Regions from separate parts of the Pseudomonas sp. DF5 genome, predicted to be linked through region 4. Evidence: predicted binding sites of a transcription regulator. Region 4 holds the regulator's gene; each other region holds the start of a gene.

Region 1 (4,136 bases), on a different contig from region 4:
AAAGTTGATGCAACAAAATGTCATAAGTCGACCCTTCGTCGAATAATCCCCAAGGGCAACGGGTGTCATTCTCGTTAAAGGCGCCCCCCACCATCCTGCGCAGGGCCGATCATACCGGGCTTTGGTCAATCAATATGGGACAAATATCGTGTTACTTATGGCCATAGCATCTTTATGGTTACGTTCTTATGACAAAACGATCATTCCCTCGGTGTGACGCATTGGTTAGAACTCAACTCAGGTTGACGTCGCAACGGCGTCAACACCTTGGCTCGCGACGCCGGCAGCGAGCTACCAACGGCAGAATTTTTCTGCCTGACCTCAATTGAGGTCGACGCGATACATACAGTCAACAAGTGAGGGAAACACCCTATGAGAAGACTTAAGCGTGATCCGTTGGAAAGAGCATTTTTGCGCGGATATCAATATGGCGTTGGTGGTAAATCCCGTGAGCTTTGCCCTTTTACTCTACCGTCGGTACGCCAAGCCTGGATCAATGGCTGGCGAGAAGGACGCGGCGACAATTGGGACGGTATGACCGGCACTGCGGGAATCCACAGACTCAACGAACTTCACGCCGTCGGCTAATACAGGGCACACACTCCGACACGACAATCTGATTACGCAACGACTTAACCACGCACGTCCCATCCGGACGGCGGGCTTCGGCCCAGGGGCTCCTTCGAGGAGCCCTTTTTTATGCCTGCAAAGAACTACGGTGGTGAAGTCGTTTCTGTGGCGAGGGAGCTTGCTCCCGCTGGGCTGCGAAGCGGCCCCAAAACCAATCAACCCGGTGTGTCAGGTAAAACGCGGTTGCAGGATTTACGACTGCTTCGCAGCCGAACGGGGGCAAGCCCCCTCGCCACAAAAGCCCTCAGCACAAGATCCCTACACTGCCTTCAGCGCAGCGCAGCGATGGCGTCTACCGATTCACGAATCAGTGCCGGGCCTTTATAGATAAAGCCCGAATAGATCTGCACCAGGCTCGCACCCGCGGCGATTTTCTCAGCCGCGTGCTTGCCTTCGGTGATACCGCCCACGGCGATGATCGGCAAGCGACCGGCCAGTTCTGCCGCCAGCACCTTCACGGTGTGGGTGCTCTTGTCGCGAACCGGTGCGCCAGACAAACCGCCCGCCTCGTCACCGTGCTCCAGGCCTTCGACACCGACGCGGCTCAGGGTGGTGTTGGTGGCGATCACCGCATCCATCCCGGTTTCGATCAGTGCCTGGGCCACCTGCGCGGTTTCTTCGTCGGTCATGTCCGGCGCGATCTTGATCGCCAGCGGTACATGTTTGCCGTGGCGCAAGGCCAGTTCCGCCCGGCGCGTGGCCAGGTCGGCGAGCAATTGCTTGAGCGAGTCGCCGAATTGCAGGCTGCGCAGGCCCGGCGTATTCGGCGAGCTGACGTTGACGGTCACGTAGCTGGCGTGGGCGTAAACCTTGTCCAGGCAGATCAGGTAATCGTCCACCGCACGCTCGACCGGCGTATCGAAGTTCTTGCCGATGTTGATGCCCAGCACACCCTTGTACTTGGCCGCCGCCACGCGAGCGAGCAAGTGATCGACGCCAAGATTGTTGAAGCCCATGCGGTTGATGATCGCCTCGGCCTCCGGCAAGCGGAAAATCCGTGGTTTCGGATTACCCGGCTGCGGACGCGGGGTAATGGTGCCGATTTCGACGAAACCGAAACCCAGTTGGGCAAATCCGTCGATCGCCGCGCCGTTCTTGTCCAGACCGGCCGCCAGACCCACCGGGTTCGGGAACTCCAGGCCCATGACCGTCACCGGCATTTTCGCCGGCGCCTTGCACAGCAAGCCGTTGAGGCCCAAACGCCCGCCCGCGCCGATCAGGTCCAGGGACAGATCGTGGGAGGTTTCCGGGGAAAGTTTGAACAGCAGCTGACGGGCCAGGGTGTACATGGGCAGGCTTGACTCGGGTGGCGATGAGAGGCGGCGATTATAGCCGCGCATCGAGTCCACAGGCGAGGCGCACGACAAAATCAGCCAGCGATGGCATATGCCTTGCACCAACATTTTCATCAGCACTCATGCCAACGACGGAATGAGTGGCAGGACAATGGCGTCGTCACCGGCTCTGCTCGCGCAGAGGCCATGGGGCGACGTTTTTTTTGGAAGGTGCAAATCGATGAATGAACCATCAGCCGGCCCACTGGCCTGGGTCAACGGCAGCGATGCCCCGGAAAAATCCGAAATCAACCTCGGCTTCATGGCCTTGAGCGACTGCGCCTCGGTGGTGGTGGCCGCCACCCAGGGCTTCGCCCAGCCTTACGGCCTGACCCTGACCCTCAAGCGCCAGTCGTCCTGGGCCAACCTGCGGGACAAACTGGTCAGCGGCGAACTCGACGCCGCCCATAGCCTGTACGGCCTGATCTACGCCGTGCACCTGGGTATCGGCGGCGTAGCGTCCACCGACATGGCTGTGCTCATGGGCCTGAACCAGAATGGCCAGAGCATCAACCTCTCCCACGGCTTGCAGGCCCAGGGCGTGACCAGTCCTGAAGCACTGGACCACCATGTGCACCAAAGTCGCCCAAAACTGACCTTCGCCCAGACATTTCCCACGGGCACCCATGCCATGTGGCTGTATTACTGGCTGGCGAGCCAGGGCATTCATCCGTTGCAGGATGTCGACAGCGTGGTGGTGCCCCCGCCGCAAATGGTCGCGCACCTGCAAGCCGGGCGCATCGACGGGTTCTGCGTCGGCGAACCGTGGGCCGCCAGTGCGGTGCAGCAGAATCTCGGGTTCACCCTGGCCACCACCCAGAACATCTGGCCCGATCACCCGGAAAAAGTCCTTGGCTGCACCCGCGCCTTCGTCGAGCAATACCCCAATACCGCCCGGGCCCTGGTGATGGCGATCCTCGAGGCCAGCCGGTTCATCGAAGCCAGCCGCGAGAATCGCCGCAGCACCGCGCAACTGTTGAGCGCCCCCGAATACCTCGATGCCCCGCTCGATTGCATCGAACCGCGCTTGCTCGGTGACTACGCCGACGGCCTGGGCAATCGCTGGCAAGACCCGCACGCGGTGCGTTTCCACAGTGACGGCGAGGTCAATCTGCCGTATCTGTCCGACGGCATGTGGTTCATGACCCAGTTCCGCCGCTGGGGTTTATTGCGCGACGACCCGGATTACCTCGGCGTGGCCCGCCAGGTTCAGCAACTAGACTTATACCGAGAGGCCGCCAGTGCTGTCGGTGTGCCCGCCCGTGGTCAGGAAATGCGCAGCAGTCAACTGATCGACGGCAAGATCTGGGACGGTTCGGACCCGGCCGGCTATGCCCGCAGTTTTACGCTGCACGCCATGAGCGACAGCGCTCCCCTTCTCGCCAGCCGCTGACAGGAGCCTGCGAATATGTTGCGTATCCTGCTGATCAATGACACCGCAAAAAAAGTCGGGCGTCTGAAGGCGGCTCTGACCGAAGCCGGGTTCGAGGTCATCGACGAGTCTGGCCTGACCATCGACCTGCCCGCGCGCGTCGAAACGGTGCGTCCGGACGTGATCCTGATCGATACCGAGTCACCGAGCCGCGATGTGATGGAACAAGTGGTGCTGGTGACCCGTGATCAACCACGGCCGATCGTGATGTTCACCGACGAGCACGACCCTGACGTGATGCGTCAGGCGATCAAGTCTGGCGTCAGTGCCTACATCGTCGAAGGCATTCACGCACAACGCTTGCAGCCGATTCTCGATGTGGCCATGGCGCGCTTTGAAAGCGACCAGGCCCTGCGCGCCCAACTGCACGCCCGCGACCAGCAACTGGCCGAACGCAAGCGCATTGAGCTGGCCAAGGGGCTGCTGATGAAGATGAAGGACTGCAACGAAGAAGAGGCCTACACCCTGATGCGCCGCCAGGCCATGAGCCGCCAGCAGAAGCTGATACAGGTGGCGGAGCAGATCATTGCCATGAGTGAGTTGCTTGGCTGAAGGCCGCCTTCGCGGGCAAGCCTCGCTCCTACAAGTGCAAGCACAATACCTGTAGGAGCAAGGCTTGTCCGCGAAGGCCGCGACTCGGTCTCCCTTGTTGGCACAGATCTCGCTAAGTAATCCCTGCAAGGTAACCAACGGCGGTTGCCCCACCTACGACAAAGACGTCGCTCACCTCATTCGCCCCC
Region 2 (4,136 bases), on a different contig from region 4:
TTCGCGGTCGCTCCTCATTCGGCAGCAGTTGCGGAACATCCTGCAACCGAATCCACGGCTGGTTATTCCAGTGCAGCAAACTCAACGACATCTGCGGCCAATTGAGCAGGCTCAGAATCGGGCGTTCGGTTGAGGTGGGTTGTTGGGCGTCTCTGAGGGCTGGTACTACGTCGTGGGTCAGCCATTCGCGCAGGCCTCGGTATTCGGGGCAGTAGTGGTAGACCAGTAATGCGTAGACGCCGGATTCGCTGATCAGCAGTGTGTTTTCTACAGTGCCGTGGATGAGCATTTGCAGATTCTGGTGTTGGTCGGGATCGAGTTTGCGTAGCGCTCGTTCGTCGAGGAAGAGGCGGAGCAATCGGCCGAGGTCGCGGGCGCTGAACCAGGCTTGGTTTTCGAGGAGGAGGGCGTGGAGGTGGAGTTTGTGGCGGGTGAAGATGTGGGGGATTAGATAGTTTTCGTCCATGGTGCAGTTCTCGGGATCAAATGAAGAAAACTGCCTCTGATCGTCGCCAAACGAAAAAGGTGGCAGCCATGCGCGGGTTGGCGAACCGGTGACGCCCGAAAACCGGCAGACCCGAAGGTCTCCCACGCATAGCCGCCATAATTCGAGATGGGAACAAATTCCTCGGTCGAATGTGGTCGCGGTGCGTCGGGGTCTTCCGGGTCGCCAAACCCAGAGCTGAACATTCAGCTGGGGATGAGCATAGAAACTGGAGGCCTTACGACGCAATCGGACGGCGGTGGTGTTCTTTGTAGGACGTTGCCGGGATGTTTGCGAGGCTAAGGATCAAAAGATCGCAGCCTTCGACAGCTCCTACAAAGGTGGTCTGTCCAGTATGGGAGGGCTGGTAGACCGAGGCGCCCTCATTCGCGAGCAAGCCCGCTCCCACAGGGAATGCATTTCACAGAAGAGTCAGTACGTTACTCGGCAGGTGGATTGAGCTTCGCTTCCAGCTCCGCCACTTTCGCCTCCAAGCTCTCCAACCGGGCGCGGGTCCGCGCCAGCACAACCATCTGGCTGTCGAATTCTTCACGGCTCACCAAGTCCAGCTTGCTGAAGCCGCTCTGCAGCAGGGCCTTGAACTGGCTTTCGATTTCGCTTTTCGGCAGTGGGGTGTCGCCGCTGAAGAGGCGGGAAGCGGTGCCGCTAAGGGCGTCGAGGAAGTCTTTGGGCGCGAGCATGGGAAATGTCCTGTCAACAATGGCGGGCAGTGTACCACGCAGTGTCTATAGTCAATCTCGGCGGCTGGGATGCACGCTTTTCGCGCATGCGAGTGGACGGCCGCGCACTGTTGTTGTGCGTAACCGTTGCGCCAATCGACTGGAAGGGCTTGTGGCAGCGGCCAAGGGCTTGAAATCAATGGGTTTTGGATAGATGGCAAGCTTTCTGCTTAGTCGCTGGTGACCCATGCACTGATGCAGTCGCTGTGACGAATGCAGTGCGCCAAGCGGAACGGGGGAAGTTTCGTGCGGAGTGGTTAGCTGGCGTCGGACGGGCAGGTAAAGCCGACGATGCGTTACAAAGCCAGGCACTGCGCTTAGACTTGAGTCGGGTTTGTTTTCCTGGGGCAAGTCCACCAATTCGGGAGAGAGTTTTCATGAAGCTAGTCACTGCCATCATCAAGCCGTTCAAACTGGACGACGTGCGCGAGTCGCTGTCCGAGATCGGCGTGCAGGGCATTACCGTTACTGAAGTCAAAGGCTTCGGTCGGCAGAAGGGTCACACCGAGCTGTATCGCGGCGCGGAGTACGTGGTCGATTTTCTGCCTAAGGTGAAGATCGATGTCGCCATTGACGACAAGGATCTGGACCGGGTTATCGAGGCGATAACCAAGGCCGCCAACACCGGCAAGATCGGTGACGGCAAGATCTTCGTGGTCAATCTGGAACAGGCGATTCGCATCCGTACCGGCGAAACCGATACCGACGCAATCTAAGCCGCCACAAACCCAACGCCCCAGGAGAAAACAAAATGACTCTGCGTAAATTCGCAGGGCTAGGAGCCCTGTTGTCCATCGTAATGCCTGGCTTGGCCATGGCGGCAGATCCGGTGGCTCCTCCAGTCCTAAACTCCGGCGACACCGCCTGGATGATGACCTCGACAGCCCTGGTGCTGTTCATGACCATTCCCGGCCTCGCGCTGTTCTACGGCGGCATGGTTCGTTCCAAAAACGTTCTTTCGTTGATGATGCAATGCTTCGCCATTACCGGCCTGGTCACCATCCTGTGGTTCCTTTACGGCTACAGCATGGCGTTTGACACAACGGGTATGGAAGCCAACGTCGTCAACCTCAATTCGTTCGTCGGCAGCTTCGCCAAGGCGTTCCTCGCCGGCATCACGCCTGCCAGTATTACCGGCCCCGCGGCGCTGTTCCCCGAGGCGGTATTTGTCACCTATCAGATGACCTTCGCCATCATCACCCCTGCGTTGATCGTCGGTGCTTTCGCCGAGCGGATGAAGTTCTCCGCAATGCTGGTGTTCATGGGGATCTGGTTCACCCTGGTTTACGCGCCAATTGCGCACATGGTCTGGAGCGGTCCGGGTTCGCTGTTGGGCGACTGGGGCGTGCTCGACTTCGCAGGCGGCACCGTGGTGCACATCAACGCCGGTGTAGCCGGGCTGATTGCCTGTCTGGTACTGGGCAAGCGTAAAGGCTTCCCAACCACCCCAATGGCGCCGCACAACCTTGGTTACACCTTGATGGGTGCTGCGATGTTGTGGGTCGGCTGGTTCGGTTTCAACGCCGGTTCCGCTGCGGCCGCCAACGGCACTGCCGGCATGGCCATGCTGGTGACTCAGATCGCCACCGCCGCCGCAGCCCTGGGCTGGATGTTCGCCGAGTGGCTGACCCACGGCAAACCTAGCGCATTGGGTATCGCTTCGGGTGTGGTGGCCGGTCTGGTTGCGATCACTCCGGCGGCGGGTACCGTTGGCCCGATGGGCTCGATGATCATCGGTCTGGCGGCAGGCGTGGTGTGCTTCTTCTGTGCCACGACTCTGAAACGCAAAATGGGTTACGACGACTCCCTCGACGCCTTCGGCGTGCACGGTATCGGCGGTATCCTCGGCGCGATCCTGACGGGTGTGTTCGCGGCACCGTCCCTGGGTGGCTTCGGCACCGTTACCGACATCGCGGCTCAAGTCTGGATTCAGTGCAAAGGCGTGGGCTTCACGGTGATCTACACCGCGATCGTCACCTTCATCATCCTCAAGGTTCTGGACGCTGTCATGGGGCTGCGTATCACCGAGGAAGAAGAAGCAGTCGGTATCGATCTGGCGCTGCACAACGAACGGGGCTACAACTTGTAAGCACGCCCGTAAAAAATTGCCCGGCTTGCCGGGCATTTTTTTGTCTGGGATTTGTCAGTGAAGGAAAGGCTGAAAGGTTTTTTCATACACGTTCAGGGACGTTTATAACGGGTGTTTTTCTACGGCCAATGGCTTACACGATTGAAGGAATATTAGGGTCTTTGTTTTTTCCCAGAGCGCGCTAGAATGCGCCCCGAACGTGCGGAGAACTGTATGTGGCAACAGACTCTGATAACCCTGCGGGCACGGCCTCGGGGCTTTCATCTGGTAACGGATGAGTTACTCGCCGGCTTGCCTGAACTCAAGGCGTGTCGGGTCGGTCTGTTGCATTTGTGGCTGCAGCATACCTCGGCGTCGTTGACCATCAACGAGAACGCCGATCCGGCGGTACGTCGCGACTTCGAACGATTTTTCAATCGTCTGATCCCACAAGGAGCGGACGACTATGAGCATAACGACGAAGGCCAGGACGACCTCCCGGCGCACTTCAAGGCCAGCGTGCTTGGCTGTCAGCTCAGTTTGCCGATCTCGGCAGGCCGACTGGCGTTGGGAACCTGGCAAGGCGTTTATCTGGGCGAGCACCGTGATCATGGCGGTGCCCGTAAAGTCCTCGCCACCGTACACGGTGAAGGGGCATAAGCCGTTGGTCAGCAACGGCAGTTGAATTTTTTCCGGCGGCCTTCGACAGATGGCGAAGCTGGGCTATAACTAATCTGCTTTTCGCAAGTCATGAGGTAGAACATGAGCGACGATGATCTGGAAAACGACGACCTCGAAGTAGGCGACGAAGACGAGGCCGAAGAAGGCCTGGAAGCAGCAGCGG
Region 3 (4,136 bases), on a different contig from region 4:
CGTAAACGTTGCCATCGATACCTTTGAGCGGCGTCAACAGCAAGGTGCCACCGCGCAGGCTCTTGGAGTTGCCGATGGACGCTACGGTGATGTCTATCTGCTGACCTGGCTTGGCGAACGCTGGTAAATCGGCGCTGATCGACACGGCCGCGACGTTCTTCAATTGCACGTTGCCGGAACCCGCCGGCACCTTGATGCCGAACTGCGAGAGCATGTTGTTGAAGGTCTGCAGGGTGAACGGGGTCTGGGTCGTCTGGTCGCCGGTGCCGTTAAGCCCGACCACCAGGCCGTAGCCGATCAATTGGTTGGAACGCACGCCGGAAATACTGGCGATGTCCTTCAGTCGTTCAGCTTGAGCATCGAAGGCCGCCATCAGCAACAGGGCGCCCACCATCAGGTGTTTAAGATTCAACGTAGCCACCTAGAAAGGGAACAGCGGGCTGAGGAAGAAACGGTCGAACCAGCCTGGCTGACTCGCATCGGCAAACGCACCGGTGCCCGAATAGGTGATGCGTGCATCGGCGACGCGGGTCGACGACACGGTGTTATCGGTGGCGATGTCATCGGCACGAACGAGGCCTGCAATCCGCACCAGTTCATCACCGGTGTTGAGGGTCAGCCACTTCTCGCCGCGCACGGCGATGATGCCGTTGGGCAACACGTCGGCGACGGTCACAGTGATCGAACCGGTCAGGCTGTTGCTTTGGCCGGTCTTGCTGTCGCCTTTGGTTGCGCGATCAGCTTTGTAGCCGGCGTTCAGGCTCAGGTCGTTGCCACCGATCGGGTTGTTGGTGGTCAGGCTGGAGCCAAACAACGAGGTCAGACCGACGCTGGTGTCGCTGGTCTTGTCGATCTGCGAGTTGGCGTTCTTGCTCGCCTGGGTGCGCTCGTTCAGGGTGATGGTGATGATGTCACCTACCCGGAATGCCTTGCGGTCGCTGTACAGGTTCTGTTCGAAACCGGCCTGGTAGATCGAGCCATTATTGGCGGCAGCCGGCAGCGGTGTGCGCGGCAACACCGGGGCGTAGTAAGGGTCATTGGGCTTTGGCGTCGGACCGACGCACCCCGCCAGCGCGGCGACCCCACTCAGTGCCAGAACAGATACGAAGCGATTCATGACCCTACCTCACGGTGTTGCAGGCGACCTCATGGCCGCCTCATAGACTTGATTACAGATTCTGCGTTACGAACGAGAGCATCTGGTCGGCGGTGGAGATCACTTTGGAGTTCATCTCGTAGGCGCGCTGAGTGGTGATCATGTTGACCATCTCTTCAACGGTGCTGACGTTGGACGTTTCCAGGGTGTTCTGCAGCGTGGTGCCGAAACCGGCCAGACCCGGAGTGCCGATTTGCGGCGCGCCACTGGCAGCGGTTTCCAGGAACAGGTTGTTACCCACCGCTTGCAGACCGGCCGGGTTGATGAAGTCGGCGGTTTGCAGGTTGCCGATCACCTGGGAGGCGGGGTTGCCGGCAACGGTGATGGACACGGTGCCGTCACGGCCGACAGTGAAGGTCTGGGCGTTGTTCGGGATGACAATGGCCGGCTCCAGGGCAAAGCCGCTGGCGTTGACGATCTGGCCGTTGGAATCGAGGTGGAAGGTACCGTCACGGGTGTAGGACGTGGTGCCATCGGGCTGCAGGATCTGGAAGAAACCGCGACCGTCGATGGCCATGTCCAGTGGCTGCTCGGTGGTTTGCAGGCTGCCGGCGGTGAAGTTTTTCTGGGTGCCGACGATGCGCACGCCGGTACCGACTTGCAAGCCCGACGGCAGTTCGCTGTCCTGGGTCGACTGGGCGCCTGGCTGGCGTTTGATCTGATACAGCAAGTCCTGGAACTCGGCGCGGTCACGTTTGAAACCCGTGGTCGATACGTTCGCCAGGTTGTTGGAAATGGTGGTGAGGTTGGTGTCCTGGGCGGACAGACCTGTTTTGGCAACCCATAGAGCCGGAAGCATTCGTTTCTCCTCGTGCGCCTGTTTTACGGCGCGACGTTCTGATAATTAGCTGATCTGCAAGACCCGAGCCATGGCCTGGTCATCGTCTTTGGCGGTGTTCATCATCTTGATGTGCAGTTCGAACTGCTTGGCCAGCGCCAGTACCGAAGTCATTTCTTCCACGGCATTGACGTTGCTCGACTCGAGAAACCCAGACACCAGTTTGACGCCGGCATCGGCTTGCGCCGGCTTGCCGTCCTTGGTGTGGATCGAACCGTCCAGGCCTTTGGTCATGTTCTTGAAGTCCGGGTTGACCAGCTTGATGCGGTCGACTTCGGCCATTACCCGCGGGCCCTCGCCCATCGCACGGATGCTGACGGTGCCGTCTTCGCCGACTTCGATCTGCTGCTCGGGCGGCACGGCAATCGGCCCGCCATTGCCCATCACCGGCATGCCGTTGCCGGCGCGCAGTACGCCCAGCGCGTCAACGTTCAGGCTGCCGGTGCGTACGTAGCTTTCACCGCCATCGGGGTTTTGCACGGCGATCCAGCCGTTGCCTTGCACCGCGACATCGAGGTCGCGACCGGTTTGCACCAGGGCGCCCGGGGAGAAGTCGGTAGCCGGACGTTCGCTCATGGCAAACGCACGCGCCGGAAAGCTGTCACCAAACACCGGCATCGAACGGGCCTGCTCCAGGTCCTTCTGAAAACCATTGGTAGAGATGTTCGCCAGGTTGTTGGCATGAGCCTTCTGCGCCAGTGCATTCTGGCTGGCGCCGGTCATTGCCACATAAAGGTACTTGTCCACACTCTTTCCTCTGCATGCCGGACGTTTGCCGCCCACCGCTGTACTGCTGAGCCATAAGCAATTTGCAGACCAACTTTTTTCTGGCGGCGCCGGGCCCGGCAAACAAAGGACTTGAGGGATTTAGAGGGGATTGAGGGAATGTATCGAAGACGAAAAACCGGCGGTGTCATGCCGGTTGGTGGCAAGGCTTGACCGAGGTGCTGGCAGTGCTGGCCTATTCGCGGGCAAGCCCGCTCCCACAGGGATCTTCGGTGAACCCAGTATTTGTGACCAACAAAGAAACCTGTGGGAGCGGGCTTGCCCGCGAAGAGGCCAGCACAAACACCGCATATGCCTGTTATGACTCGGTCTTGCCGACCTCATACTCGCGCAGCTTGTTAGCAATGGTGGTGTGGGAAACCCCCAAACGCTTGCCCAGTTGCCGACTGCTCGGATACTCGGAATACAAGCGCTCCAACACCGCTTTCTCGAAGCGCCCGACAATCTCGTCCAGCCCACCCTCGAGGGAGAAGTCGCCAAGCGGCTGACGCACGCCGTAGTCCGGCAGACGAATGTGCTCGGCTTTGACGGTGCCGCCTTCGCACAGGGAAACCGCCTGAAACAGCACGTTCTCCAACTGCCGCACGTTACCCGGCCAGTGATAGTGACTGAGTCGTTCCATCGCCGCCGGCGCCAGCTTCGGCAGTGGGCAACCGATCTGTCGGCTGGCCTGATCGAGGAAGTGCTCCACCAGCGGCGCCAGTCCGTCGAGGCATTCGCGCAGTGGCGGGATGTGCAACGAGAGCACGTTCAAGCGGTGGTACAAGTCCTGGCGAAATTCACCGCGAGCACACAGCTCGGACAAGTCCACCTGAGTCGCGCAGATCACCCGCACATCCAGATAGACCTCTTCATCGCTGCCGACACGACGGAAGCAACCGTCCTGCAGAAAGCGCAGTAATTTCACCTGCAAGCGCGGGCTCATTTCGCCGACGCCATCGAGAAACAACGTACCGCCCGCCGTCAGCTCCAGGAGCCCGAGCTTGCCTTCGGCCCGCGCCCCTTCGAAGGCGCCGGGGCCGTAGCCGAACAATTCGGTCTCGGCCATGGACTCTGGCAGGCCGGCGCAGTTGAGCGCCATCAGCGGTGATTGCCCGCGCGGGCTCGCCAGGTGACAGGCCCGCGCCAACAACTCTTTGCCGGTGCCGGTTTCGCCTTCGATCAATAGCGGCGCATCCAGCGGTGCCATGCGCCGCGCTTCGCGAACCACCGCCGCCATCACTTTCGAGCTTTGGAAAATGCTGTCGAAGCCGCGCAGCTCCTGCTTGCGCACGTTATAAATGCGCTCACCCACGCGATCCGCCCGGTGCAGCGTCAACACCGCACCGGCCATGGCCTCGCTTTCGTCATGTTCCG
Region 4 (4,136 bases):
CTTGCCAGCAGCCAGCATCATCATGGCCATGATGCTTTTGCCGTCGACTGCGGATTCTGGCGTGCGTCCTACCCTGATCGTGCAATCCTTGAACTGACCGGCGACTCCGACAAATTTGGCAGACGCGCGGGCATGCAGGCCCAGCTTGTTGATGATTTCGATTTCCAGAGCAGGCATCGCGATGTGAATCCTTTAGCTGAGGTCGCGGTGGCGAACCTGGACGTTCTTCAGGGATTGTTGCAGGACCTGACCCAGACGTTCGGTCAGGTAGACAGAGCGATGATGCCCGCCGGTGCAGCCAATGGCTATGGTGACATAGGCGCGGTTGCTGGCGGCAAAGCGGGGCAACCATTTAAGCAGGTACGAGGAAATGTCCTGGAACATTTCTTCAACGTCAGGCTGCGCCGCCAGGTACTCGGCCACCGGTTGATCGAGCCCGGATTGTGCCCGCAGCTCCGGTTTCCAGTAAGGGTTGGGTAGGCAGCGCACGTCGAACACCAGATCGGCGTCCACCGGCATTCCACGCTTGAACCCGAAAGACTCCACCAGAAACGCAGTGCCGGGTTCCGGCTGATTCAGCAGGCGCAGCTTGATGGTATCGCGCAGCTGATACAGGTTCAGACTGGTGGTGTTGACCTTGAGGTCGGCCAGATCGGCGATCGGCCCCAGCAGATTGGTTTCGTCCTCTATCGCCTCCGCCAGCGAGCGATTGGCACTGCTCAGCGGGTGACGGCGGCGGGTTTCCGAAAAGCGTTTGAGCAGGGTCTCTTCATCGGCGTCCAGATACAGCACATCGCACTGGATATGCCGGCTGCGGACTTCTTCCAGCAATTCGGGAAACCGTGACAGGTGGCTAGGCAAGTTGCGTGCGTCGATGGACACGGCCACCAGCGGCTGTGCCAGTTCGGTGTGAATCAGTGCGCGTTCGGCCAGTTCCGGCAGCAGGCCGGCAGGCAGGTTGTCGATGCAGTAGTAGCCGTTGTCCTCGAGAACATCGAGGGCGGTGCTTTTACCTGAGCCGGAGCGGCCACTGACGATGATCAGGCGCATGATTAATGACCGTTTTGCTCGTCCAGGACAACCTGATACAAGGCTTCGTTGCTCGGGGCACTGCGCAGTTTTTCACGCACTTCCTTGCGATCAAGCATGCTGGCGATCTGGCGCAGTAACTCCAGGTGCGCATCGGTGGCGGCTTCCGGGACCAGCAGTACAAACAGCAGGTCAACCGGGGCGCCGTCAATGGCGTCGAAATCGATGGGTGCGTCCAGGTGCATCAAGGCACTGATGGGCGATTCGCAGCCCTTGAGACGGCAGTGGGGGATGGCGATACCGTTGCCAAAACCGGTGGAACCGAGTTTTTCACGGGCGACCAGACTCTCGAAGACATCCTGCATGGCCAGATCCGGCACTTCGCGATGGATGAGGTTGGCAATTTGCTCGAGGGCTTTCTTTTTACTGCCGCCCGGCACGTTCACCAGGGAACGGCCGGGGGTCAGGATGCTTTCAAGTCGGATCATGGGTTGGGAGTGTCAACGACCGGTCGCGCCCTGGAGGAGGCTCTGGGTCTTTTCCTTATGCTTTTTGAGTTGTTTATCCAGCTTGTCGGTCAGTGCGTCGATCGCTGCGTACATATCGGTATGTTCCGCGTTAGCGACCACTTCATTGCCGGGAATATGCAGCGTGGCTTCGATTTTCTGCTTGAGCTTCTCGACCGTCATCGTGACCTGCACGTTGGTGATCTTGTCGAAATGCCTCTCTAATCGTTCGAGTTTTTCGCCGATGTAGGTGCGAAGAGGTTCGGTCACTTCCAGTTGGTGTCCACTGATGTTGACTTGCATACAGCTTCTCCTTCGTTGCCAGTGCATAAAGCGGTAGATCAGATGATCTACCACTGGAACGCTGTGGCGTGGCTCTACATCAACCGCTTACGTTCGCTCGAAGGCGCGATCCCGAGGGATTCGCGGTACTTGGCGACGGTGCGGCGAGCCACCTGAATGCCTTGTGCCTCCAGTAAACCAGCGATCTTGCTGTCACTCAACGGCTTTTTCTGATTTTCCGCGGCAACCAGTTTTTTGATGATCGCGCGGATCGCCGTGGACGAGCATTCACCGCCTTCGGAGGTGCTGACGTGGCTGGAAAAAAAGTATTTCAGTTCATAGATGCCCCGTGGGGTATGCATGAATTTTTGCGTGGTTACCCGTGAAATCGTCGATTCGTGCATGCCCACCGCTTCGGCGATGTCATGCAGCACCAACGGCTTCATGGCCTCGTCGCCGTACTCCAGGAAGCCGCGTTGATGCTCGACGATCTGGGTGGCGACTTTCATCAGGGTTTCGTTGCGGCTTTGCAGGCTCTTGATGAACCAGCGAGCCTCCTGCAACTGATTACGCATGAAGGTGTTATCGGCGCTGGTATCGGCGCGGCGTACGAAGCCGGCGTATTGGGCGTTGACTCGCAGGCGTGGCACCGACTCCTGGTTCAATTCCACCAGCCAGCGCTCGTTGTCCTTGCGCACGATCACGTCGGGAACGACGTATTCGGCTTCGGTAGACTCGATTTGCGAACCTGGGCGCGGGTTGAGGCTCTGGACCAGTTCGATCACCTGGCGCAGTTCATCTTCCTTGAGCTTCATGCGGCGCATCAGCTGGCTGTAGTCGCGGCTGCCGAGCAGGTCGATGTAATCGGTGACCAGGCGTTTCGCCTCGGCCAGCCAAGGGGTCTTGGCGGGCAGTTGGCGCAGTTGCAGCAGCAGGCATTCACCAAGATTGCGGGCGCCGATGCCGGCAGGTTCGAATTGCTGAATGCGGTGCAGGACGGCTTCGATTTCGTCCAGTTCGATATCCAGTTCCGGATCGAAGGCATCGAGGATTTCCTCGAGGGTTTCGTCCAGATAGCCCTGATTATTGATGCAATCGATCAGGGTCACGGCGATCAGGCGATCGGTGTCGGACATCGGCGCCAGGTTCAGTTGCCAGAGCAAATGGCTTTGCAGGCTTTCGCCGGCCGATGTACGGGTGGTGAAGTCCCACTCGTCGTCATCGTTGCTCGGCAGGCTGCTGGCACTGGTCTGGTAGACGTCTTCCCAGGCGGTATCGACAGGCAGTTCGTTGGGAATGCGCTCGTTCCAGTCGCCTTCCTCAAGGTTATCCACTGTCGGGGCGGTTTCCTGGTAGGAGGGCTCCTGAATGTCGGCGTTGGGTTTTTGTTCGGTGTTGTCGGCCAAGGGGTCGGCGTTATCGAAGTCGTCGCCTTCTTCCTGGCGTTCGAGCATCGGATTGGACTCCAGGGCCTCCTGGATTTCCTGTTGCAGGTCCAGGGTCGACAATTGGAGCAGGCGGATGGCCTGTTGCAGCTGCGGTGTCATCGTCAGCTGCTGGCCCATTCTCAAGACTAGCGATGGTTTCATGGCAGGGGCTTAACACCTTATTCGCCGGCGCACATGCGCCATCCACTACAGGGCGCCGAAGCGCCAAACATAAGCAAATTATATGCCTGAAACTGAAGTGTTTGCCTAGAGCGCTGTAACAATAAAAACCTGTTGATTTTTTATTGAAATGAGCGCTCTGACGACTGGCCAGACTCCTCAGCGCTTACAGGCGGAACTCATGGCCCAGATACACTTCCTTGACCAATTCGTTGGCCAGGATGGTGGCGGAGTCACCTTCGGCGATCAGCTGGCCATCGTTGACGATGTAGGCTGTTTCGCAGATGTCCAGGGTTTCACGGACGTTGTGGTCAGTGATCAGCACGCCAATGCCTTTGGCCTTGAGGTGGTGGATGATCTGCTTGATGTCGCCCACCGAGATCGGGTCCACGCCGGCGAAGGGTTCGTCGAGGAGGATGAATTTCGGGTTGGTGGCCAGTGCCCGGGCGATTTCCACGCGACGGCGTTCGCCACCGGACAAGCTCATGCCAAGGCTGTCACGGATGTGGTGAATGTGAAATTCCTGCAGCAGGCTTTCCAACTCTTTGCGGCGACCGGCCTTGTCGAGTTCCTTGCGGGTCTCGAGGATGGCCATGATGTTGTCGGTCACCGACAGCTTGCGGAAGATCGACGCTTCTTGCGGCAGATAGCCGATACCGGCCTTTGCGCGACCGTGCATCGGCTGGTGGCTGACGTCCAGGTCGTCGATCAG

What was found. Region 4 encodes sigma-54, which starts transcription at its own class of promoters, with help from an activator protein. Its sites were predicted from a motif close to ANTGGCATNNANNTTGCTNT; they were not measured.
Region 1: AC30D7_RS11795 (CmpA/NrtA family ABC transporter substrate-binding protein) is a predicted target of sigma-54. The motif match lies at 2,009-2,028, and genes of this name have one in related genera.
Region 2: glnK (P-II family nitrogen regulator) is a predicted target of sigma-54. The motif match lies at 1,378-1,397, and genes of this name have one in related genera.
Region 3: AC30D7_RS28310 (flagellar basal body rod protein FlgF) is a predicted target of sigma-54. The motif match lies at 2,796-2,815, and genes of this name have one in related genera.

The regions. Positions count from the first base shown of each region.
Region 1 is NZ_JBYVYM010000010.1:143,245-147,380, forward strand. Features, by position in the region: gene rmf (ribosome modulation factor) at 373-588, shown strand; gene AC30D7_RS11790 (quinone-dependent dihydroorotate dehydrogenase) at 900-1,919, opposite strand; gene AC30D7_RS11795 (CmpA/NrtA family ABC transporter substrate-binding protein) at 2,146-3,357, shown strand; gene AC30D7_RS11800 (ANTAR domain-containing response regulator) at 3,373-3,948, shown strand.
Region 2 is NZ_JBYVYM010000001.1:148,515-152,650, reverse strand. Features, by position in the region: gene AC30D7_RS00740 (BRO-N domain-containing protein) at 1-466, opposite strand, end outside; gene AC30D7_RS00735 (accessory factor UbiK family protein) at 925-1,185, opposite strand; gene glnK (P-II family nitrogen regulator) at 1,602-1,940, shown strand; gene AC30D7_RS00725 (ammonium transporter) at 1,976-3,313, shown strand; gene AC30D7_RS00720 (secondary thiamine-phosphate synthase enzyme YjbQ) at 3,527-3,952, shown strand; gene sutA (transcriptional regulator SutA) at 4,055-4,136, shown strand, end outside.
Region 3 is NZ_JBYVYM010000048.1:9,495-13,630, reverse strand. Features, by position in the region: gene AC30D7_RS28325 (flagellar basal body P-ring protein FlgI) at 1-394, opposite strand, end outside; gene flgH (flagellar basal body L-ring protein FlgH) at 422-1,117, opposite strand; gene flgG (flagellar basal-body rod protein FlgG) at 1,170-1,955, opposite strand; gene AC30D7_RS28310 (flagellar basal body rod protein FlgF) at 2,001-2,741, opposite strand; gene AC30D7_RS28305 (sigma-54-dependent transcriptional regulator) at 3,079-4,136, opposite strand, start outside.
Region 4 is NZ_JBYVYM010000008.1:24,139-28,274, forward strand. Features, by position in the region: gene AC30D7_RS09480 (HPr family phosphocarrier protein) at 1-177, opposite strand, end outside; gene rapZ (RNase adapter RapZ) at 193-1,050, opposite strand; gene ptsN (PTS IIA-like nitrogen regulatory protein PtsN) at 1,053-1,517, opposite strand; gene hpf (ribosome hibernation-promoting factor, HPF/YfiA family) at 1,530-1,838, opposite strand; gene AC30D7_RS09500 (RNA polymerase factor sigma-54) at 1,913-3,406, opposite strand; gene lptB (LPS export ABC transporter ATP-binding protein) at 3,591-4,136, opposite strand, start outside.